Regions from separate parts of the Amycolatopsis sp. NPDC049252 genome, predicted to be linked through region 2. Evidence: riboswitches for the same ligand, from Rfam matches in the RefSeq annotation. Region 2 holds a riboswitch; each other region holds the start of a gene.
The links. Region 2 has a riboswitch for S-adenosylmethionine ahead of ACGFMK_RS00395 (methionine ABC transporter ATP-binding protein). Riboswitches for the same ligand answer to the same signal wherever they lie in the genome.
Positions count from the first base shown of each region.

Region 1: another riboswitch for S-adenosylmethionine. It lies ahead of ACGFMK_RS22290 (aminotransferase class V-fold PLP-dependent enzyme); the one in region 2 lies ahead of ACGFMK_RS00395 (methionine ABC transporter ATP-binding protein).
Region 3: another riboswitch for S-adenosylmethionine. It lies ahead of thrC (threonine synthase); the one in region 2 lies ahead of ACGFMK_RS00395 (methionine ABC transporter ATP-binding protein).

Region 1 is NZ_JBICSQ010000019.1:118,569-126,328, forward strand. Features, by position in the region: gene ACGFMK_RS22260 (DUF885 domain-containing protein) at 1-67, opposite strand, end outside; gene ACGFMK_RS22265 (AsnC family transcriptional regulator) at 200-1,180, shown strand; gene ACGFMK_RS22270 (RluA family pseudouridine synthase) at 1,177-2,106, opposite strand; gene lspA (signal peptidase II) at 2,103-2,687, opposite strand; gene ACGFMK_RS22280 (hypothetical protein) at 2,775-3,419, opposite strand; gene ACGFMK_RS22285 (hypothetical protein) at 3,362-3,994, opposite strand; gene ACGFMK_RS22290 (aminotransferase class V-fold PLP-dependent enzyme) at 4,011-5,348, opposite strand; SAM riboswitch class IV at 5,387-5,501, opposite strand; gene ACGFMK_RS22295 (M23 family metallopeptidase) at 5,595-6,251, opposite strand; gene ACGFMK_RS22300 (potassium/proton antiporter) at 6,441-7,760, opposite strand, start outside.
Region 2 is NZ_JBICSQ010000001.1:75,424-83,183, forward strand. Features, by position in the region: gene ACGFMK_RS00390 (DHA2 family efflux MFS transporter permease subunit) at 34-1,431, shown strand; gene ACGFMK_RS00395 (methionine ABC transporter ATP-binding protein) at 1,495-2,508, opposite strand; SAM riboswitch class I at 2,716-2,806, opposite strand; gene rsmA (16S rRNA (adenine(1518)-N(6)/adenine(1519)-N(6))-dimethyltransferase RsmA) at 2,944-3,783, opposite strand; gene ACGFMK_RS00405 (transglycosylase family protein) at 4,123-5,553, opposite strand; gene ACGFMK_RS00410 (TatD family hydrolase) at 5,841-6,677, opposite strand; gene metG (methionine--tRNA ligase) at 6,690-7,760, opposite strand, start outside.
Region 3 is NZ_JBICSQ010000006.1:180,165-187,924, reverse strand. Features, by position in the region: gene ACGFMK_RS11920 (class I SAM-dependent methyltransferase) at 1-284, shown strand, start outside; gene ACGFMK_RS11915 (VOC family protein) at 281-655, opposite strand; gene ACGFMK_RS11910 (EamA family transporter) at 679-1,560, opposite strand; gene rpsT (30S ribosomal protein S20) at 1,914-2,174, shown strand; gene holA (DNA polymerase III subunit delta) at 2,231-3,211, opposite strand; SAM riboswitch class I at 3,347-3,480, shown strand; gene thrC (threonine synthase) at 3,494-4,759, shown strand; gene ACGFMK_RS11890 (ComEC/Rec2 family competence protein) at 4,822-7,203, opposite strand; gene ACGFMK_RS11885 (helix-hairpin-helix domain-containing protein) at 7,200-7,760, opposite strand, start outside.

The sequences.
Region 1 (7,760 bases), on a different contig from region 2:
GCGTCAGCGGATCGGCGGCGAACAGGGCTTCGACGAACTCGTCGGCGAGTTCGGTGACCGCGGTCATGGCAGGACCCCCAGCTTCGATGGTGTGCTCGTTCGCGACCCTAACGGAGATCACCGACAGGAACGCGCGTCAGTTCGCCGGGGCGGACGGGCTTCGGCGCGGGCCGATCGGCGAGGCGGTAGCGTGCACCGAGTGGCTGTGACCGATCCCGTGGATACCCGCCTGCTCGCCGCGCTCGCCGAGCTGGGCAAGGCGGCCGTGCACGAGCTCGCGGCCAAGGTCGGCATGGATCCCCGCGAAGTCGCTTACCGGCTGGTGGCGTTGTCCGGCAGCGGGCTGCCCCTGCTGGTCGGCGTGGAAAGTGACCCGAACGGGCTGCGCGCGGCCATCGCGGGCTCGCCGCCGTCGTGGGCGAACCGGCCCCCCGGCTCGCAGCAGTTCCCGGCGCAGGCCCCGCCGTCGCAGCCGGTGCCACAGATGCCGCAGATGCCGCAGCCGCAGCACGTCCAGGGTGGGCCTTCGGGGCCGTACAACGTGCAGGGTGCGCCCTCCGGCCCGTACAACGTCCAAGGCGCACCGTCAGGGCCGTACAACGTCCAGGGCACGCCGTCCGGGCGCTATCCCGGTCCGCCGCCCCGGCCGCAGTTCGCCCCGCCGCGGCCCGACCCCGTGGTGAGCACGTGGGGCGTGCCCCAGACGGCGTCCTGGGCCCGCGGTGACGAACCCGCGCGCGCCGGGGGTGCCCCCGGCGGCAAGAAGGGCCGGCTCGGCGAGGTCATGGAGACCCAGGGCCTGGAGGGCGAGCAGCTGACGGTGCAGCTGCTCGAGGTCCAGGACCCGGCGGACTTCCTGTTCGGCGCGGCCGGCTACCGCCTGGAAGAGGGCGAACGCTCGGTGGTCGTGCACACGGAGATCACCAACCGCGGCGCGATCCCGTTCGCGTCCCTGCCGGACAACTACCTCGAGCTGCTCACCGCCGACGGCCAGGCGGTCGGCAAGGCCCCGGTGTCGCTGACCTCGCGGCCGCCGCACAAGATCGGCGTCAAGCCCGGCGAAACCCTGGGCGGCCACACGGTTTACGTGCTGCCGGACACCACCCGTGTGGTCTCGGTCCGCTGGAGCCCTCGTCCCGAACCCGACGAGCGCACGCTGACCTGGTCGATCGAGGATTAATAGCTCTCGTCCTGCAGGAGTTTCAGCGCGTTCGCCAGGTCGTCCGGGTACTCCGACTCGAACTGGACCCACCGGCCGTCCGCCGGGTGCGCGAACCCCAGCGTCTTGGCGTGCAGCCACTGCCGGTTCAGCCCGAGCTTGCGGGCCAGCACCGGGTCCGCGCCGTAGGTCAGGTCGCCGACGCACGGGTGCTTCAGAGCCGAGAAGTGGACGCGGATCTGGTGCGTCCGCCCGGTTTCGAGCTTGATGTGCGCCAGCGACGCCGCGCGGAACGCCTCGACGACCTCGTAGTGCGTCACGCTCGGGCGGCCGCCCTGGACCACCGCGAACTTGTAGTCGTGGCGGGGGTGCCGGTCGATCGGCGCGTCGATCGTGCCGCGGGTCGGGTCCGGGTGGCCCTGGACGATCGCGTGGTAGCCCTTGTCGACCGTGCGTTCCTTGAACGCGCGCTTCAGCACGGTGTACGCGTGCTCGCTCTTGGCCACCACCATGACGCCGGTGGTGCCCGCGTCGAGCCGGTGCACCACACCCTGGCGCTCGGCCGCCCCCGACGTCGCGATGCGCAGGCCGGCCGCGGCGAGGCCGCCGACCACCGTCGGGCCGGTCCAGCCCGGGCTCGGGTGCACGGCGACGCCGACCGGCTTGGAGATCACGACGATGTCGTCGTCGTCGTGCAGGATCTGCATGCCTTCGACCGGCTCGGCGACGATCTCGACCGGGTTCGCCGGCTCGGGGAGCGTGACCTCCAGCAGACCACCTGCGGCCAGCCGGTCCGACTTGCCGGCCGGACGGCCGTCCAGCAGCACGTCCCCGGATTCGGCGAGTTCCGCGACCACCGTGCGGGACAGCCCGAGCATCTTGGCGAGGCCGGCGTCGACCCGCATCCCGTCGAGCCCGTCGGGCACCGGGAGCATCCGCGAGCTCACGCCTGCTCCCCCTGCTCCGGCTCGGCCATCTTCTTGTCCTTGGTCTTGTCCTTGGTCGACGTGCCGTCGTAGTCCTTGCCCAGCAGGGACAGCAGCACGATCAGCGCGCCGCCGACGCAGATCGCCGAGTCGGCGATGTTGAAGATCGCGAAGCCCTTGCCGTTGGGGGCGAACGCCGAGATGAAGTCGACGACGTGGCCCTGCAGCCCGCCGGGCGCGCGGAAGATCCGGTCGGTGAGGTTGCCCAGGGCCCCGGCCAGCACCAGGCCGAGGCCGATCGCCCAGCCGATCGAGCGCAGCCGCCGCGACAGCCAGATGATCGCGATGACGACGGCGAGCGCGACCAGCGCCAGCACCCACGTCATGCCGGTGGCCATCGAGAACGCGGCACCCGGGTTGCGGATCACCTGCAGGTAGATCAGCCCGCCGAGGATCCGGACCGGCTCCTTGCCCTCGAGGTTGGCGGCGACCAGGTTCTTCGTCACCAGGTCGATCGCCCAGAACACGACCGCGACGGCGAACACCCAGCCCACGCGGCGCTTCGGCAGCTGCTTCGCCGGGGTCTCCGGCGTCTCCGGCACGGGCTCGGGCACCGCCTCGGCGGCGGCGTCGGTGTCGGGTTCGGAGTGGCTGGGCTCGGTGCTCACCGCTCCATTGTCCACGCCTGGTCAGACCGCGTCGGCGGCAGTGCCGCGGGGACGCCGCAGGAGGACCGCGAACGCGCCGGCGAACAGCACACCCGCCGCGCACAGCGCCCCGGCCACCGGCGGCAGGAAGACCACCGTGACCAGCGCGAACACCCCGGTGACGGCCAGCACGAGCCAGCTGCGCTCGTACCCGGCCAGCAGCAGGAGCCCCAACGTCGCCAGCAGGGGACCGCGCACGTCGCCGGGGATCCGCAGCTGCAGGGCCCCGACCAGGTCGAGCAGCGGGACGGCGGCCAGGGCGCCCAGCGCGGTGAGCACGAAGCGGCCGGTGCGCGGCGGCGTCCCGGCGCGGCGCAGGCTCAGCCAGTACCAGCCCGCGACGGCGAGCACGACGCAGGCAAGGCCGACGAGCCAGCCGAGCGTGGCCGGGGGCACCGTGTCCACCGCGGTGACCTCGGCCAGGTGGTCGTAACCGGGCGGGAAGGTCGCGCCGCTGAGTTCGCCGGAGCCGAGGCCCGAAAGCTCCTGGGTGAGGGTGTAGCCGCGCAGGTTCGTGAACTCGCCGGTGCCGGCGAGGCTTTCGCCGGGCAGCTCGGCCAGCACCATGATCAGCTGGGCGAACCCCAGCGCCGCCAACGGGAACCAGGACCTTCGCGCACTCCCCATCCGGGCAGGATAGCGGCGAACGCCCCGGCCACGAGCAGGGTCGCGGAGATCAGCGCGCCCGGCAGATCCGCGATCGCGACGGCCACCACCCCGGCGACCAGGGCCACCACGAGCACCAGCGGGCTGCGTTCGTACCAGGCGACCAGGGCGAGCCCGAGCGTCACGAGCAGCGGACCGCGGGTGGCGGCGTCCCAGTCGAACTCGCTGAACAGCATCAGGTCTGCCAGCGGCACGCCGACGAGCACGCCGGCCGCGATCGCCACCGCGGGCTTCGCGCTCAGCCGCCGGGTGACGGCGTACCAGCCCACGACCGCGAGGAACGCGGCCATGAGCAGGATCTGCCACGCCGGACCGGTGCCCCCGCTGTACGCCCGGGCCATGTCGGCGGCGCTGAGGAACTGGGTGCGCCCGGACCCTTCGATCCGGAAGCCGAACAGGCCCTCGTAGTACCGCCCCGCTGCCGGCAGGTGCTCCGAAAGTTCCGCGGCCACGGCCGAGCGCTCGAACAGCTCGACCGTGACCAGGACCAGCTCTGCGAAACCCAGCAACGCCAACGGAACCCAGTGCCTCCCCATCGGCCCAGGTTAACGCTCAGCAGAACGGCGGCAGCTCCCGCGGGTCGCCGACGGGGGCCCAGCGGCCGTCCGCCTTGGTGTACTCCCAGCGGGCGCCGCGGGCGACGATCTGGCGCAGGGCCAGCAGCACGCGGTCGACGTGCTCCTCGGTGCTGCCCAGGCCGAGGCTGACGCGGACCGCCTGCCGGCCTTCGCCGCCGGTGACGGCGATCAGGCGCCGGGCCGCGATGTGGGCGCAGAAGGCGCCGTCGCGGACGCCGATGCCGTACTCCGCCGAGAGAACCGCCGCGAGCCAGCCCGGGTCGAAGCCGTCGACGACGAAGCTGACCGTGCCGACGCGGTCGACCGGCGCGTCGAACAGCCGCAGCTCGGCGCAGCCCGGGACGCTCTCGAGCCCTTTGCGCAGCCGGGTGAGCAGCGCCTGCTCGTGCGCTTCGACGGCGTCCCAGTTCCGGCTCAGGGTTTCGCAGGCGACGCCGAGCGCGTACACGCCGACCGTGTTGGGGGAACCGGCTTCGTGGCGCTCGGGGCCGGTGTTCCAGACGACGGCGTCCTCCGTGACGAGCTTGGTCGCGCCGCCGCCGGCGAGGTACGGGCGGGCGGCGCGCAGCCAGTCGGCGCGGCCGATCAGCGCACCCGCCCCGAAGGGCGCGTACAGCTTGTGGCCGGACAGCGCGACGTAGTCGACGTCCAGGTCCCGCAGGGAAACCCGGCGGTGCGGTGCGAGCTGGGCGGCGTCGAGGGCGATCCGGGCGCCGTGCTTCCGGGCCACCGCCGCGATTTCCGCCACCGGGAGCAGCTCGCCGGTCACGTTGGACGCGCCGGTGACGACGACCAGCCGGGGTCCCTGCGGGGATTCCGCGAGCGCTTCGTCCACAGCGGACACCGCGGCGAGCCGGGTCCGCGGGGTCGGCAGGCGCCGGACGTTCGGGCCCGGCCACGGAAGCAGCGCGGCGTGGTGCTCGGTGTCGAACACGACCACCGAGGTGCGCGGCGGGAGGCTGCGGGCGAGCAGGTTGAAGGAATCGGTGGTGTTGCGGGTGAACACGACCGTGTCGGTCTTCCGCGCGCCGACGAACCGGCGCAGGGTGTCGCGGGTGCGCTCGTAGAGCTTCGTCGAGACCTGCGACGCGAAGCCCGCGCCGCGGTGGACGCTGGCGTACCAGGGCAGGAACTCGTCGACGGCCGAGCGCACGGCGTCGAGACACGGCGCGCTCGCCGCGTGGTCGAGGTTGGCGTAACCGATGTCGCCGCCGGTGACGAGCGGCACCCGCAGCGAGGCACCCGCCACCGTCGGAACGGCTTGCGGCGCAAGGGTTTCGGGGGTGCTGGTGCGGTCGATGGCGAGAGTCATCGGTGCCTCCTCGGCGATCCGGGGGACCCCCGGCGAGGGGCCCGCGCTTGCCCGTCGCACGGCGCGACCGGCCCGGTCCTCACCCGGGGCACCCCACCGCGGAAGGAGGGTTGCCGGCCAGCAAGCCGGGGCTTGACGCTGGCACTCATGACCTGACACAAAAGGTAACCGAGAATCGGCGTGGCTGCCAGACCCCTCCTCACATTCTGAGACGCCGCTCACAAGCCCGGCAAGATCCGAGAAGGGTCAGAGCTTCGCGCGGAAGTGACCCGGCAGCTGCGTCACCATGCGGTCGGAAAGGTGCGTCGCGGTGCCGGTGTACTGGTCCGCACCCGCGGTGAAAAGCCAGCCGCCCAACGTCTTCCCGTCGATCGGCTCGCCGTGCGCCGCCGCGACCGTCGTCGAGACCTGGCTGTAGGCGAGGCCGTTCCAGTTCTCGGCGGCCGCGTCCGGCAGTGTCCAGAGCGTGAAGTGCACGTGCGCGCCGGTGCTGCTGCCGCCGCACGGCAGGGCGTTGCCGGTCGAGCCGAGCACGTCGCCGGCCTCGACCTGCTCACCGTCGGTGACCTTGATGCCCTCCATGTGGTAGTACCCGGTGCGCCAGCCACCGGCGTGGTCGATGGTCACCCAGTCGCCGCCCGCGCAGTGCTGCAGGTGGACCGTGCCGGCCAGCGGCGCCCGCACGGTCTTGTCGGCCGGGCTCAGGTCGAGGGCGTTCTTCACGCCGGTGCTGCCGTCGTCGGAGTGGATGCCGGCCGAGTACACCTGCTGACCGGCCTTGAACGGCAGCGCCAGCACCGGAAACGGCCCCACCTCGGCGGCCGCGTCCGGGACGGCGGCGAGCCCGAGCCCCAGGACGGCCGCCGCGACTAGACCGGCTGCGCGCACGTGAAGTGTGATCACCCTGCGTACTCCTTTGGCTCTCTGCTCACCCATTCGAGCTAACGAATGGAGCGCAGAGTAAGCCAAAAGGAGGAACGCGGGAAGATCTTGGTGAGAGTCATTCACCCTTGCGGGAAAAGATCACCAGGTAGGCGCGGAGATCGGACAAGCACCGGACAACGCCGGTCGCCACGGACGAAGGGCCCCCGGTCAGATGCCCGACTCGCCGCGCCAGCGGGCCAGGCGCCCGGCGCGGTCCACCGCGCGCAGCCGGCGCTCGACGTCGTCGCGGACCGTGGCCGTCGTGACCACCAGGAGCTGGTCGTGCTCCTGCAGTCGGCTGGTCTTCTGCGGGGTGAAGCCCGCGCCCTCGCGGACGACCAGGCTGACCGTCGCCCCCACCGGCAGTCGCAGCTCGGACAGGTAGACGCCGTGCAGCTTCGAGCCCGGCTGGATGCGGACCTGCAGCAGCTCGGCGCCCAGTTCGTCCAGCGGCGCGGAGTCGACGTCGATCTCGTACGCCTCGGACTTCTTCGACAGCCCGAGCCAGCGCGCGAGCGGGCCGAGGGTCGCGCCCTGGAGCAGCGTCAGCACGATGACCAGCACGAACACCGCGTCGACCAGGCGCTGAGCACCGGGCAGGCCCTCCGACAGCGGGATCATCGCGAGCACGATCGGCACCGCGCCGCGCAGGCCGGCCCACGACAGGAACGCCTGTTCCCGCCAGGGCAGCCGGAACGGCAGCATCGACAGCACCACGGAGATCGGCCGCGCCAGCAGCAGCACGACCGCACCCGCGACCAGTCCCGGCACCAGCGTCTCGAGCAGCCGGCTCGGCGAGGCGAACAGCCCGAGCAGCACGAACAGCCCGATCTGCGCCAGCCAGCCCAGGCCTTCGGCGAACGACAGCGTGTCCGAGCGGTGCGGCAGCCGCGAGTTGCCCAGCACCAGCGCCGCGACGTACGTGGCGAGCAGGCCCGACGCGTGCAGCAGCTGCCCGGACGAGTACGCGACGACGCACACCGCGACCGTGGCCAGCGGGTACAGGCCGGTCGCCGGGAGCGCGGCCCGCCGCAGCGCGATCCCGCCGAGCCAGCCGAACGCCAGCCCGATCGCCAGGCCCGCCGCCAGCTCGTAGACCGCCAGGAACGGCAGCGTCCAGTCCACTGTGGTGCCCTCGGCCAGCACCACGACGGCGATGTAGGCCGGCGCGTCGTTGATGCCGGACTCCAGCTCCAGCGCGCCGACCAGGCGCTTGCCGATCCCGGCCGTGCGCAGCACCGAGAACACCGCCGCCGCGTCGGTCGACGAGAGGACCGCGCCCCACAGCAGCGCGAGCCGCCAGTCGAGGCCCAGCAGCCAGTGCAGGGCCGCGCCGGTGACCGCGATGCTCACCACCACGGCCACTGTGGACAGTACGATTCCGATGCCCAGCGAGGGTTTCACCGCCGACCACCGGGTCGTCAGCCCGCCTTCGGCGAGGATCATGACGAGCGCGGCGAGGCCGAGCGACTGGGTCAGGCCGGGGTT
Region 2 (7,760 bases):
CAATGCATCCACAGCTTACCTCGGGGGTTCCCCATGACCACAACCGCGCCAGCGCGTGCCGCGAGCCGCTGGCTCGCGCTCGCCGCGCTGGGCCTGGCCCAGCTCATGGTCGTGCTCGACACGACGGTCGTGAACATCGCTTTGCCCTCGGCGCAACGCGCGCTGGGGATGTCCGACACCGGCCGCCAGTGGACGATCTCCGCGTACACGCTGGCGTTCGGTGGCCTGCTCCTGCTCGGCGGGCGGATGGCCGACCGGTTCGGCCGCCGCACGACGCTGCTCGTCGGCGTCGCCGGGTTCGCCGTGGCCTCCGCGCTCGGCGGCGCGGCGCCGTCGGCCGGCTGGCTGATCGCCGCGCGCGCCGCCCAGGGCGTGTTCGCCGCTCTGCTCGCGCCGTCGACGATGTCCCTGCTGACACTCACCTTCACCGACCCGCGCGAACGCGGGAAGGCGTACGGGATCTTCAGCGCGATCATGATGTCCGGCTCCGCGCTCGGTCTCACGCTCGGCGGCGCGCTGACCGAGTTCCTCGACTGGCGCTGGTCGCTGTACATTAACGTGCCCCTCGCCGTGGTCGCCGGGCTGGGCGCCTGGTTCGCCGTGCCGGCCACGGCCGGGCACCGCGAAACGAAGCTGGACTGGACCAGTGCGGCACTCAGCTGCGGCGGGGTCGTCGTACTCGTGCACGCGCTGTCCGAAGCGGCCACGTCCGGCTGGAACTCGTTGACCGTACTGGGTTTTCTCGCGTTGGCGGTGGCGCTGCTCGGCGCGTTCGTCGTCCGGCAGGCCCGGCACCCGCACCCGCTGCTGCCGCTCGCGGTGGTGCGCGACCGCGCCCGCGCCGTCGCGTACCTGACCGTCGGGACGGCGTCGTTCGGCGCGTTCGGGATGTTCCTGTTCCTGACTTACCAGCTGCAGGTGGTGATGGGGTACGGCGCGCTCGCCGCGGCGCTGGCGTTCCTGCCGACGCTGGGCGCGAACCTCTTCGCGTCGGCCCAGCTGTCCGGACGGCTCCTGGCGCGGTTCGGCCCGCGTCCGCTGCTGGCGGGCGGGCTGCTCGTGCTCGCCTGCGGGCTGCTGCTGGCCGTCCGGCTGACGCCGGACGCCTCGTACGCCGCGGTGATCCTGCCGATGCAGCTGCTGCTGGGCCTCGGCGCCGGGCTGTGCATGCCGGTGGTGCTGAACGTCGCGACCCGGGACGTCGGCGCGCGGGACGCGGGGGCCGCGTCGGCGTTCGTCACGACGTCACAGCAGGTCGGCGCGTCCCTGGGGACGGCGACGCTGAACACGATCGCCACCGCGGCGGCAGCCGGGCTGACCACGTCGGCGGCGATCGTCCACGGTTACACGACGGCTGCGGCCTGGGCGGCGGCCCTGGTCGCCACGGCCGCCCTCGCCGCCCTCCTGCTGCTCCCGCGCGGCACCCGCTGAAAGCCGTGAATGGCCCATTGAGGGACTCTAAGTCCCTCAATGGGCCATTCACGGCACTTCGGGTCAGGCTGCGGCGACGCCCTGGGGGCCACGCGCGGTGTGCGTCACGTGGCCGCCGCGCTCGGCGACCCACGCCAGCGCCGCGTCGGCCCGCTCGCCGCGGACACCCAGGCGGAACCGGCCCACCGGGGTGTCGCCGATCCGGGTCAGGCCGCCGCCGATGGTGGCGAACTCGACGTCGAAGCGGCCCGCGGCCTCGGGCAGCAGCGCACCGACCGACGCGAAGCCGACCAGCACGACGTCGACCGAGCGGTCGTAGCGCGACGCCTGCGAGCGGGTCGTCTCGATGGCCGGCAGCAGCGCCTGCGCGGTGCGGCTCGTCGGGTCAGAAACCAGGTCGAGGACGGTGCCGCGCTCGACGACGGTGCCGTCTTCGAGCACCGCGACGTCGTCGCAGACGCGGCGGACGACGCTCGCGTCCGGCGTCGTGACCACGATGGTGACGCCCAGCTCGGCGCGCGCCCGGTCGAGGACGGTCAGCACGGCGCCGGCCTCCTCCGGGTCGATGCCGGCGGTCGGGTCGTCGGCGAGCAGCACCGCGGGGGCCGCGGCCAGCGCCTTCGCCACGGCGACGCGACGGAGCTGCCCGGCGGTCAGCTCGCCCGGACGCTGCGCGGCGCGCGGGGTCAGGCCGACGAGGTCGAGCAGCGAGCCGACCTTGCTGCGGCGCTGCGGGCCGTCGACGCCGAGCTGCTCCAGCGGGGAGGCGATGTTGCCGGCGATGGTCCGCTCGGCGATCAGCTCCGGCTTGGTGCCAACAACGCCGAGCTGGCGGCGGATCTCGCGCAGCCGCCGGCCGTCGAGGGTGCCGGTGTTGAGGCCGTCGAGCCGGACGACACCGCGGTCGGGCCGCTCCTGGAGCGCGATGCACCGGGCGAGGACGGACTTGCCGGACCCGGCCGGGCCGACCACGCCGAACAGTGAGCCGGCCTGGACGTCGACGCTCACGTCGCGCAGCGCGACGACCGGATTTCCGTTGAGGGCAAAGGACTTGGACAGGTTTTCGACGGTGATCACGAAGGCTCCAGAAAACGGGGCGCGTTGCTGTACGCGTCCGGCCGCAAGCGAGTGTCCGTCCTCTATGGACGGTGCATGAAGAAGAGGTGTGACGGGTCGATCAAGCTCAGTTGGAGCGTCGACATGCGGTCACGGAGCGGCGACCCTCGTCGACTACGCGGCGTTTGGTCAGCAGCAGCGGGCGAGCAACCCTCTTCATCGGGACGGCCTCCATCGGTCCTGGCGGTAGCACCTGCCCTGCGGAGGGTGGTTGCTGCGACTTCGGCGAGCCAGGTCTCTCAGTCGCTCGGGATGGACGTATTGAGTAAAACCGATCCCGAGGAGCGAAAGCAAGCCTGCTGGGCCAGATCACACGACTGGAGGTGTCCGAATCGCGGGATCAGCACCACGGAGGGCGTATTTTCACGCGGCCGCGACGCGACCCGTGTGGACGCGTCAGCGAACGGCGGCGAGCCGGGCGAAGGCGTGCACGTCCAGCTGCTCGCCGCGGGTCTTCGGGTCGATACCGGCGGCGACCAGCAGTTCGCCGGCCCGCTCGGCCGACCCCGCCCAGCCGGCGAGCGCGGCGCGGAGGGTCTTCCTGCGTTGTGAGAACGCGGCGTCCACGAGGCCGAACAGCCGATCCCGGTCCTCGGACGCCGGCGCGTCACCGCGCTCGAAGGCGACGAGCGCCGAGTCGACGTTCGGCACCGGCCAGAACACCGAGCGTGGCACGGCGGCGACCTTGCGTGCCGGGCCGTACCAGGCGAGCTTGACGCTCGGGACGCCGTAGATCCGGCTGCCCGGGCCCGCGGCCATCCGGTCGGCGACCTCGGTCTGGACCATCACGAGCCCGGACCTGAGGGAGGGCAGTTCGGCGAGCAGGTGCAGCACCACCGGCACGGCGACGTTGTAGGGCAGGTTGGCCACGAGCGAAGTGGGCTCGACGGGCAGGTCGCCGCTCGCGACGCGCATGGCGTCGGCCTCGACGACGTCCAGCCGCCCCGCGACATCCGGCCCGCGCTCGGCGACGGTCTTCGGAAGGCGTTCGGCGAGCTTGGGATCGATCTCGACGGCCACGACCCGCGCCCCGGCGGCGAGCAGCCCGAGGGTCAGGGAGCCGAGCCCGGGCCCGACCTCGAGCACGACATCGTCCGGCCCGACGTGCGCGAGCTCGACGATCCGCCGGACGGTGTTGGGATCGTGCACGAAGTTCTGCCCGAGCTTCTTCGTCGGCCGCACGTCGAGCTCGGCCGCCAGCCCGCGGATCTCGGCAGGTCCCAGCAGTTCAACCACCGGGTGAGCTTACCCAGCGTGGTCCGGCAACCCCGCACGCCCGCCCGGAGGCATCGACCACGCACCCGGCCAGTCGACTCACGTACCCAGAGGGTCGACTCGCGTGTTTGAGCAGTCGACCTACGTGATCAGACCCGTGACTCACGTGCTTGGAGGCGGAACTCGCGTGATCAGGCGGGTATCTCGCGTGATTGGGCGGGCATCGCCGTGATGACTCGGCAGACACGCGTGATGCCCTTGGGACACGTGTGATGCCCCGGGGATCACGGGTGATGCCTCGTCCCGCACGCGAACCGGCCCCCGCCGGGAGGCGGGGGCCGTTTCGGGAAGAAAGAAAAATCAGGCCTTCTTGCCGCAGACCGGCCAGGCGCTGTAGCTGCCGCCGCGTCCGGCCTTGACCTTCTCGGCGATCGCGATCTGCTCTTCACGCGAAGCCTGGCTCGGCAGCGCGGCGTACTGGGAACCGCCGTAGGCGTTCCAGGTCTGCTTGTCGAACTGCAGGCCGCCGTAGTAGCCGTTGCCGGTGTTGATGGCCCAGTTGCCGCCCGACTCGCACTGCGCGATGCGGTCCCACGCGGAACCGTCGCCGATGTCCGGGGTCGCGGCCTTCTTGGTGCCGACGTGGATGATCTTCGGCTTGGCCGGAGTGATCACCTGCTCCGACATCGACTGGCGCGAGACCTCTTTGCCGTTCTTCTGCGTGACCTTGTAGGTCACCATCTTCTCGCCCGGCGTGCCCGGGTCCTCGACCTGGGTCTTGCCCTTGTCGAGGTCCGGGTCGTCGACCTTCTGCTCGGGCGGGTCGATGGTCTCCTTCTGGTTCACCATCGACACGCCGGTCCGGCTGATGTGGACCTCGGCGCCGTCGGTCAGCTTGACGTCCAGGCCGCCCTCGGCCGCGTCCTCCGGGCCCAGGGTGAGCTTGTACTCGCCCAGGAACTCCTTCGTCGTGACCGCGGTCGTGGTGACCTGCTTCGGCTCGTTCGCGCCGTCGTAGAGCGTGATGTGCTTGAGGGTCTTGATCTGGACGGTCGCGCCGTCGAGCGGCAGTTCGCCGTCCTTCGGCATCGACATCCAGGTGCCGGCCTCTTCGGCCTGCTTCATGCCGAGCTGGGTGAGCGCGTCACCGAGGTGCGTCGCGCGGACCCACGAGGTGTGCTCCGCGCCGTCGACGACCAGCTTCAGCTGGCGGCCGCGCTCGAGCTTGATGACGCCGCCGTCGCCGACCTCGGCCTGCGGGGACGGGGAGAGCGAGTCGTGCGCGCCGACGGACAGGCCCGCGTCCTCCAGCACTTCGCCGACGGTGTCGCCGAACGAGTGCACGGTGGTCTGCTGGCCGTCGACGTCGACGGTGACGCTCTTGTTCATCGCCAGCGCGGCCGCGCCGCCACCGGCGACGCTGATCATGACGCTGAGGACGGCGCCCTTGAGGAAGCGGCGCTTCCAGACCTTGGAGGTCGCCCGGATGCTCTCGTCCATCGCGGCCTTCTTGGCCTGCGGGGACGCGGTCCGGTCCGCCTCGAACTCGTCCGGGATGACGATCGGCGGCAGGTACGTGGTCTCCGCGTTGATGAGGCGGATCAGCTCGTCGACGTCGACGTCGATCTCGGCCATCATCGCGTCGGCGTCGGGGCCGAGCGCGGCGAGGATGTCCTGCTGCGTGATGTTCGGGTCGTCAGAAAAGTCGAGCTGGCCGTACGCGGTGTCCTCGAAGTAATTGCGGTCGAGGACGGCGGCGGAGCGTGCTCCAGCCTGTCTGCTACCTGTCACCGGGTCGTTCCCTTTCCCAAGACGCCGTTCGGGGCGGCGTCTTTACGTCTGGGCCCGCAGCCGGCGCCATCGTCACGGTCCCGGTCGTACCAACCCGGTTCCGCTTCCCCGACGTGCACTGACGTGACTGAGGGCGTAACAGCCGGCAACTGCATGGTGCAGTACCGACCGGCACGATCACGGGACAGTAACGGGTCCCGCCGGGTTGCGCAAACACCCCCCGGAGTGTCGTGATCTGAGTCACTCCATCAGGTGGGCGATCAAGGAACCCGGTTGTCGCAATGCGTTCAACCCGTTGTGACACTGGGGAGTCGGTAGATCCGCTCCGCAGTGGTCCGGACCGATTCGGCGACTTCGTGGACAGCTTCGCCCCTGAGCGCCGCGAGGTGACGGACGGTGTAAGCGGCGCCGTACGGCTCGTTCGGCCGCCCACGGAACGGGTGGGGGGTCAGAAACGGCGCGTCGGTCTCGACGAGGTAACTGTCCGGCGGGCAGAGCCGCGCCGCCTCGTGGAGGCCCTTCGCGTTCTTGAACGTGACGGTCCCCGCGAACGAAAGCACGTACCCCGCGTCGAGGCAGCGGCGCGCGATTTCCGCGTCCCCGGAAAAACAATGGAAGATTACGGCATTCGGCGCACCCTCTTCGGCCAGAATGCGCAACACGTCCTCGTGGGCCTCGCGGTCGTGGATCATCAGCGGCTTGCCCAGCCGCTTCGCGAGGTCGATGTGCCAGCGGAACGCCTCCTGCTGGGCGTCGTGCGGTGAGTAGTCCCAGTAGTAGTCGAGGCCGGTCTCGCCGACCGCGACGACGCGCTCGGCCGACGCCAGGCGCTCCACTTCGGACTTCTCGGCGTCGCCGAAGGCCTTGGTCCGGGTCGGGTGGATCGCGACCGCGGCCCACACCCGCCGGTCCCACGTGGCGGCCTCGGCCGCCCAGCGCGCGGACGCGAGGTCGTCCGCGACCGTCACCACGCGCGCGACGCCCGCGCGCTCGGCGCGGTCGACCATGGCCGTGACATCGGCCGCGGTGACCGCGCCGCACGCGTCGAGGTGGGTGTGCGCGTCCACCACCGATACCGGGAGCCGGTCCGGGACCGGCGGCAGCTCGCGCTTCTCGTCACCCAACTCGCGTACCTCTTACTTCGTGATCGGGGCCCACTCGGGGCCGTTCTCCCCGAGCTCCGGGTCGAGCTTCGTGAACAGCGGCGACGGCTTGGCGAGCGGGGTGCCGACCTCGATCGGCTTCGACTCCCACTTCGCCTGCTCCGACGCGTAGTCACCGGTGAGGATCGGGTTGACCCGGCCGGCGATGTCGAGGTCCTCGACCTCCTTGAGCTCCGGCTGCGCGGCCCACACGCCGGTGCCGCCGAGGGCCTCGTGGATCTTCTGGGCCGAGTGCGGCAGAAACGGCGTCAGCAGCGTGTTGGCGTCGCTGACGACCTGCAGCGCCGTGTGCAGCACGCTGTCCCGGCGGGCCGGATCGTCCTTGAGCTTCCACGGCTCCTGGTCCGACAGGTACTTGTTCGCCGCCGTGACGACGCGCATCGCCTCGCCGGCCGCCTGCTTGAAGCGCGACCGGGCCAGGTGCCCGCCGACGGTGTCGAACGCCTTGCGCGACAGCGCCTTCAGCTCCTCGTCGGCCGGGGCCGGGGCCTCCGGGCGCGGGATCGAGCCGACGTTCTTGTGCGCCATCGAGATGGACCGGTTGACCAGGTTGCCCCACTCGTTGGCCAGCTCGAAGTTGGTCCGGCGGACGAACTCGTCCCAGGTGAAGTCGGTGTCCTGGGTCTCCGGGCCGGCGACCGAGATGAAGTACCGCAGCGTGTCCGGGCCGAAGTCGCGCAGGAAGTCCTCGACGTAGATGACGCGCCCGCGCGAGGTCGAGAACTTCGAGCCACTCATGGTGAGGAACTCGCTGGAGACGATCTCGTCCGGCAGGTGCAGCTTGCCGTACTTCCCGGGCTCGCCGCCCTTGTCACCCTCGCCGTTGTGGCCGAACAGCAGCGCCGGCCAGATCTGGGCGTGGAAGGTGATGTTGTCCTTGCCCATGAAGTAGTAGGACCGCGCGTCGGCGTTGTTCCACCACTCCTGCCACGCGTCCGGGTTCCCGGAGCGCCGCGCCCACTCGACGCTGGCCGAGAAGTACCCGATCACCGCGTCGAACCAGACGTAGAACCGCTTCATCGGCTGGTCGCGCCAGCCGTCGAG
Region 3 (7,760 bases), on a different contig from region 2:
CGGCGCGCACCGGCGAGCCCGACGGGTCCGTGGACGTCGTCCTGACCGTGAACAACGTCATGCTCTGGGAGGACCGCGCGGCCGGCTTCGCCGAGCTGTTCCGCGTCCTGCGCCCCGGCGGGCGGCTGCTGCTCTCCGCGCACGAGAAGTGGCTGCCCGTGAGCAGGCACGTCCTAGCCAACGAAGCCGCCGAAGCGGGCTTCGCCGACCTGCAGACGTGGACCTGGGAACCGCCCGGTTTCGCCGCGCTCGCCGCGCAGCTGCGCGCCGTCAAGCCCGCTTAGCGGGTATCCGTGCGGATCGGGTGGCCCTCCGGGACCTCGACCAGCACGATGCGCGTGCCGTCCGGATCGGCGATCCAGGCCTCGTCGAGGCCCCAGGGCTCGCGCTGGGCGTCCCGCACCGGCGTCAGGCCGTTTGCCTTGAGCTCGGCCAACGTGCCGGCCAGGTCCCGTACCTGCAGCCAGAGCACCAGATCGGGTGACGCGCCCGCCTCGCCCCGGCCGGAGACCTCCACCGAGCCGTGGCCGAGGAAGAACACGGTGCCGCCGGGGAACTCACGCTCCACGGCCAGGCCGAGGGTGTCGCGGTAGAACGCGGTCGTCGCCTCGACGTCCCGCGGGCGGATCAGCAGCCTGCTCTTCAGGACTTCCATCCGACCATCCCTACCCGAGGTGCTCAGGCCGCCGCAATCGCGGCGATGCCGGACAGCACGATGACCGACCCGGCCAGCCGCCGCACGGCGTCCCGCTCGCCCAGCACCAGCCACGCGGCAAGGCCACCGAGCACGATGCTCAGCTCACGGGCGGGGGCGACCAGGCTGACCGGCGCCATCGTCAGCGCGAACAGCACGAGGATGTAGGCGATCGGCGACAGCAGCCCGACGATCAGCACCTCGCGGCGCTGGTCGCGCCAGAGCCGTGTCACCTCGGCACGGCCGGTCCGCGCGCTGGGCAGGAGCAGGACGCTCTGGATGAGCGTGCCGAGGCCGAGGTAGACGATCGGCGGCATGCCGATACCGGTCACCGAGTGCGCGTCCCAGAGCGTGTAGCCGGCGATGACGGCCCCGGTCAGGACGCCGTAGAAGATCCCGGCGCGCCGGGCCCTGGCGGCGGCCGGGTCGTCGGCGGCGGCGCCCCGGCGGCCGGTGCTGATCACGAGCACCCCGGTGATCACCAGGAACGCGCCGAGCAGGCCGAGCCGGCCGGGCCGTTCGCCGAGGACCAGGACGGCGGCCAGCACCGACAGCAGCGGCCCGGTGCCCCGCGCGACGGGGTAGACGACGGAGAGATCGCCTACGCGGTAGCCGCGCTGCAGCACGATGCCGTAGGCGACGTGCAGCACCGACGTGCCCGCCGCGGCCAGCAGCCAGCTCCACTGTGGACGCTGCGGTTCGACGACCAGCAGCACCACCGTCACCGGCAGCAGGGCGACGGCGGAAACCGTGTAGTAGAGCCAGACGAACTGGGTGCCGCCGGCCTGGATGCGTTTGGCGGCAAGGTTCCACGCGGCGTGCACGACGGCCGCGACGACGACGAAGGACAGAGCGGTGGTGTTCACAGGACCCCTTACGGGTTTTCGCGCGCGCGAAAACCCGGGTCCTCCAGGCTTTTGTCCCGTCAGATGAACGGCAGGCCGTCCGGACCCGCCGATGGTGCCGCTCGGACCAGACCCACCGGTTCCTGGTTGTCCTGCTGGCTGGGGCGGACCGGTGACGGAACCCTAGGCACTACCGCCGTCCACCGTACTCCCGGTGATCAGCGCCTCGCCGGACGCGGTCGCGGGCGGTCCGAGCTGGGCTGTTAAGGTTGACGCTCGTTGCCGTGCGGCATTCCGTCATGGAGGAAACCCGCTTTTCGCGGGGCCACACGAGCGCGGCGGCGGATCTCACCGAGTGAAAGCAGGAGCGCCTCATGGCCAACATCAAGTCGCAGATCAAGCGCATCACCACGAACGAGAAGGCGCGTCAGCGCAACCAGGCGATCCGGTCCTCGGTGAAGACCGCGATCCGCAAGGTCCGCGAAGCCGCCGACTCCGGTGACAAGGCCAAGGCCGTCGAGCTGCAGCGCGACGCCGCCCAGAAGCTGGACAAGGCCGTCTCGAAGGGCGTCATCCACGCCAACCAGGCCGCCAACAAGAAGTCGGCGCTCGCGAAGCGCGTCAACTCGCTCTGAGCCGACTGACTGATTTTCTGGAGAAGCCCCGGCCCCGGCCGGGGCTTTCTTCATGGTCAGCGGTCGCCCTTGGCCGCCGCCACCTGCAGGACAGCCCGCTCCAGCGCGTAGCCCGGGTCCGCCGCGACGCCCTTGACCTCGGCGTTCAGCCGGGCGACCACCCGCATCGCGGTGGCGAGGCCGTCCTGGTTCCAGCCGCGGGACTGGCCCTGCGCCTTGCGGACCTTCCACGGCGGCATGCCCAGCTCACCGGCCAGCTGGTTCGGGTTGCCGCGGCCCGCACCGGAGACACGGGCGATCGTGCGGACCGCGTCGGCCAGCGCGTCGGCGACCAGGACGTGCGGGACGCCGAGCTGCATCGCCCAGCGCAACGACTCCAGCGCCGCCGACCGGTCACCGCTCACCGCCTTCTCGGCCACGGCGAACCCCGTCACGTCGGCGCGGCCGCGGTGGTAGCGGTGCACGGCGTCGGCGTCCACGACGCCGCCCGCGTCCGCCACGAGCTGCGTGGCCGCGGAAGACAGTTCCCGCAGGTCGGAGCCCACGGCGTCGATGAGCGCGGCGACCCCGGCCGGGTCGATCTTGCCGCCCGCCCGGCGCACCTCGTGGCGGACGAACTGCTCCCGCTCGGCGGGCTTGGTCATCTTCGGGCACTCGGTCACCTCGGCGCCGGCCTTCTTGAGCGCCGCGGGGAGCGTCTTGCCCGCTTTGCTGCGCCCGCCGCCGGTGTGCACGACGACGAGCACGACGCCGTCCGCCGGGTCCTTCAGGTACGACGCCACGGCGTCGGACAGCTCCTGCGAGATGTCCTGCGCCGACTCGAGGACGATCACCCGGCCCTCGCTGAACAGCGACGGGCTGACCAGTTCGGCCAGCTCGGGCGCTGTGAGATCGGACACCCGCGCCCGCGTCAGCTCGGCCGTCGCGTCCATCGCGCGGGCGGCGGCGAGCGTGTCACGGACGGCCCGCTCGATCAGCAGTTCTTCCTCACCCAGGACCAGGTGCAGCGGGGCCGGGGCGGTGGCTTGCGCGGTCACCCCGGAATCTTCTCACTTGCGCGATCGTGCGCCCGCTCCGGTGATGTCGAGCGGACACCATGGCACGGCTCGAGGGCCATGTCGTACGGTGTCTTCGAGGCAGCGCTCGTTCGGTGCGCGCCGAAAACTGAATACCGCTCATCCAGAGGGGCAGAGGGAACGGCCCGACGAAGCCCCGGCAACCGGCGTACAGCCTGTCATCCCGCGATCGCGGGGTAGCTGACGACCACGGTGCCAATTCCGGCCCGCTTCGGCGGGGCAGATGAGGAAAGGAACCTCGCGATGACCGCAACCCTCGGCACGACCTCCACCACCAAGACCCCGGATCTCGGACCGGCCGTCGAACTGGTGTCGAAGGAAGAGGGCCACCGGCAGCCGCTCGCCCCCGAGTTCGTCTCCGCCGAAGACTTCTCGCCGCTCGAAGTCGCCTACGACTTCGGCCGCGTCCGCCGCGAAGACATCGAGGCCGGCCCCAAGAACATCTGGCGCTACAAGAAGCTCCTCCCGGTTCCGTCCAACATCGAAGAGATCCCGAACACCGAGCCCGGCGCGACGCGGCTGATCCGCGCCGACCGCCTGGCCAAGGAGCTCGGCCTCAAGCGCCTGTGGGTCAAGGACGACACCGGCAACCCGACGCACTCCTTCAAGGACCGCGTGGTCGCCGTCGCGCTGGCCGCGGCCCGCGAGTTCGGCTTCGAGGTGCTCGCCTGTCCCTCGACCGGCAACCTGGCCAACGCCGTCGCCGCCGCGGCGGCGCGCGCGGGCTGGAAGTCGGTCGTGCTGATCCCCAAGTCCCTCGAGCGCGCCAAGATCCTCACCACCGCGGTGTACGACGGCGACCTGATCGCAGTCGACGGCAACTACGACGACGTCAACCGCCTCGCCACCGAGCTGGCCGGCGAGCACCCGAGCTGGGCGTTCGTGAACGTCAACGTCCGCCCGTACTACTCCGAGGGTTCGAAGACGCTCGCCTTCGAGGTCGCCGAGCAGCTCGGCTGGCGGATCCCGCCGCAGATCGTCGTGCCGATCGCCTCCGGTTCGCAGCTCACCAAGGTGGACAAGGGTTTCCGCGAGCTGGGCCAGCTCGGCCTCGTGGACGCCAGCCCGTACAAGGTGTTCGGCGCCCAGGCCACCGGCTGCTCGCCGGTCTCGGCCGCGTTCCGCGCCGGCCACGACGTCGTCCAGCCGGTGAAGCCGGACACCATCGCCCGCTCGCTGGCGATCGGCAACCCGGCCGACGGCCCGTACGTGCTCGACATCGTCAACCGTACCGGTGGCTCGATCGAGGACGTCACCGACGAAGAGGTCGTCGAGGGCATCCGGCTGCTGGCCCGCACCGAGGGCATCTTCACCGAGACGGCCGGCGGGGTCACCGTCGCCACGGCGAAGAAGCTGGTCGAGACGGGCAAGCTGGACCCGGACGCCGAGACGGTGCTCCTCATCACCGGCGACGGCCTCAAGACCCTCGACGCCATCGAGAACCACGTGGGCCCGAAGGCGACCGTGCCGGCGTCAGCCGCGGCCGTGAACGAGGCCCTCGGCTACTGACGTCTCCCCGCCGGGGCGAGCCAGGCTCGCCTCGGCGGGAACGCGGTGCGGGACAACGGAAGTCAGCGGTGAGGCGGGCCGCGTGGCTCACCTCGGCGGGCTATCGCCGGGCCTGACGGGTCCGGCACCACAGCTGTGTCGCCGTCGACGTCGGTCCGGGTCACCAGGGCACCCAGCGCCGTCAGTGTGTCCACTGTGGACTTACTCGGGTGGCCGTAGCTGTTGCCCGCGCCTACGCTGATGAGCGCCGTCCGCGGTGCCACCGCGGCGAGGAACGCCGGCAGCGAGTAGCGCGAACCGTGGTGTGGCACCTTGAGCACCTCCGCTTTCAGGTCGCCGACATCGGCCAGGAGATCGGCCTGGGCCGCCAGCTCGACATCACCCGTCATGAGCACGCGGCCGGCCGCCGTCTCCGCGCGCAGGACGACCGAACTGTTGTTGATCGTCGTACCGTCCTGCTGAACGGCCGAGCGCGACGGCACGTAGCGAGGGCCGAGCACGTCGAGCGTCAGGCCGGGCAGGTCGACCCGCTCTCCCGGGCTCAGCTCCACCAGCGGCACCCCTTCGCGGGACGCTTCCGCGGCGACCTGCCGCCACGCCCAGTCCGGCGCCCGCCCCGGCCCGATGGCGATGCCGCCGACCGACCGGCCGTCGAAGACCGACACGAGCCCGCCGATGTGGTCGGCGTGCAGGTGACTCAGTACCAGCAACGGGATCCGGTCGACCGACAGCCGGTGCAGGCACTCGTCGACCGGCCCGGGCTCGGGCCCGGTGTCCACCACGACCGCCCGCCCCGGCTCCGACGTCGCCAGCACGACGGCGTCACCCTGGCCGACGTCGCATTCGACCATCGCCCAGTTCCGCGGCGGCCAAGCCGGTGCCAGCACCCGTACCGGCACGAACACCAGCAGCGCGCCGACGACCAGGATCGCCAGGAGCACCCGCATCTGCCGGTACCGCACGGCGAACACCAGCACCGCGAGCACGCCGGCCGCGAGCAGCGCGCCCGCCCAGCCGCCGGGCCAGGCCACGACCGCGCCCGGCGCCCGCGCGCCGTGCCGCGCCACGAAAATCAGCCACTCGGCCTCCGGCCCGGCGAGGTGCACCAGGAACGCTCCGGCTCCCGGCCACCAGGGCCCGGCGACCGTCGCCAGCACCCCGAGGACCGTGGCCGGGGCGACGACGGGCGCGGCGAGGATGTTGGTCACCACCGACACCAGGCTCACCGTGCCCGCCATCCCCGCCAGCACCGGCGCCGTCACCACGAAGGCGGCGAGCGGTACGGCGAGCCCTTCGGCGAAGCCCGGTGGGACGCCGCGACGGACCAGCACCCCGGCCCAGCGCGGGGCCAGCAGAACGAGCCCGGCCGTGGCGAAGACCGACAACGCGAACCCGAAGTCCGTGGCCATCGCCGGGTCCGCCACCACCAGCACGCACACCGCGAAAGCCAGCGCGGGCAGCGCCGAACCCCGGCGTCCCAACGCCAAGGCCAGCAACGCGACCGCCGCCATGACCCCGGCGCGCAGCACGCTCGGCTCCGGGCCGACCAGGACCAGGAACCCCACCAGGCACAGCCCGGCCGCCACGGCCGACAGCCGAGGGCCCAGCCGAAGGACGCGCAGCAGGAGCAGGACCGCACCACACGCGACGGCGAGGTTTCCCCCGCTGACCGCGGTCAAGTGAGCCAGGCCCGCCGTGACGAACTCCTGCTCGACCCGGGGTGACAACGCGCTCGTGTCGCCCAGGACCAGGCCCGGCAGCAGGCCCGCGGGTTCTTCCGGCAGGGTCTGGCTCAGGTCGTGCAGGCCGGATCGCAGCCCGGCCGCGGCCTCCTGCCACCACGGCGCCGGACCCGGCTCGCCGGGTGGACCGCGCACGGACAGCACCGCCACGGTGAGGTCCGGCCCACGCGGCGGCATCAGCAGGCCCGCCACCGAGACCTCCTGGCCCGGCAACATGCTCGCCCACGCCGCGACCGGTGCGAGCAGCAGGACCCGCCCGGACGACCCGACGGGCTGCCCGTCGACGGACGCCGTGCGGACGTCGGCGGACAGGACCACGGACCGGGCGCCCGCCTGTTGATCAGCGTAGCCCGCGCTTCGCACCGGCCTCGGCCGTTCCGCGACGACCACCCTGAGCGTCGCGGGCAGCCCCTGGGCAGCGGCCACGCGCAGGCTGTCGTGCTCGGCATCGCGAATCCGCCAGGCGACCGGACCGGCGATGACCAGGCCGAGCACCAGCAACGCCGCTGCCGCGCCGAGCGCTCGTGGCCGGCCACGAGCCCGCCAGAGCACCACACCGGCCAGGGCCGCCGACGCGAGCCCGACAGCGACCGCCGTCCACCAGCCGAGCAGCAGCCCGGACAGAGCCGCGAGCCAGCACGCGAGGGCCGCCGGGACCAGCCGCATGTCCTGCCGGGTGTCAGTCGCAGGAAGGATGCTCATCCGACCGTCACCTGCCCGCGGAGCTTCTCGAACTTGCTTTCGCCGATGCCGTCGACGTCGCGCAGTTGCTCGACCTTCGTGAATCCGCCGTGTTCCGTGCGCCATTGGACGATCCGCTTGGCCATCACCTCGCCGACACCGGGCAACGTGTCCAGCTGGTCCGTGCTCGCCGCGTTGAGGTCGACCTTCCCGCCGCCTTCGGGGACGCCGGGTGGTGCGGCAGGCGCCGGGATCCCGACCGCGAGCTGTTCGCCGTCGGTCACCTTGCGCGCGAGGTTCACCGAGCTGAGGTCCGCGCCGGGATCGGCTCCCCCGGCGGCCCGCAGGACGTCCGCGACCCGCGAGCCCTGGGGCACTGTGACCAGGCCGGGCGACCGGACGCGGCCGATGACGCTGACGACGAGACCGGCCTTCGGCGCCGCCGCCGCTTCACCCGCGGGTTTCGCGCTCGGCAGCGGCGGCGGTGGCTCGGGTGCCGGACGGCCGCCCAGCAGCGCGACCGAGCCGAGGACGAGCAGCACGACGGCCGCGAAGACGCCGGCGATCGCCCAGCGGCG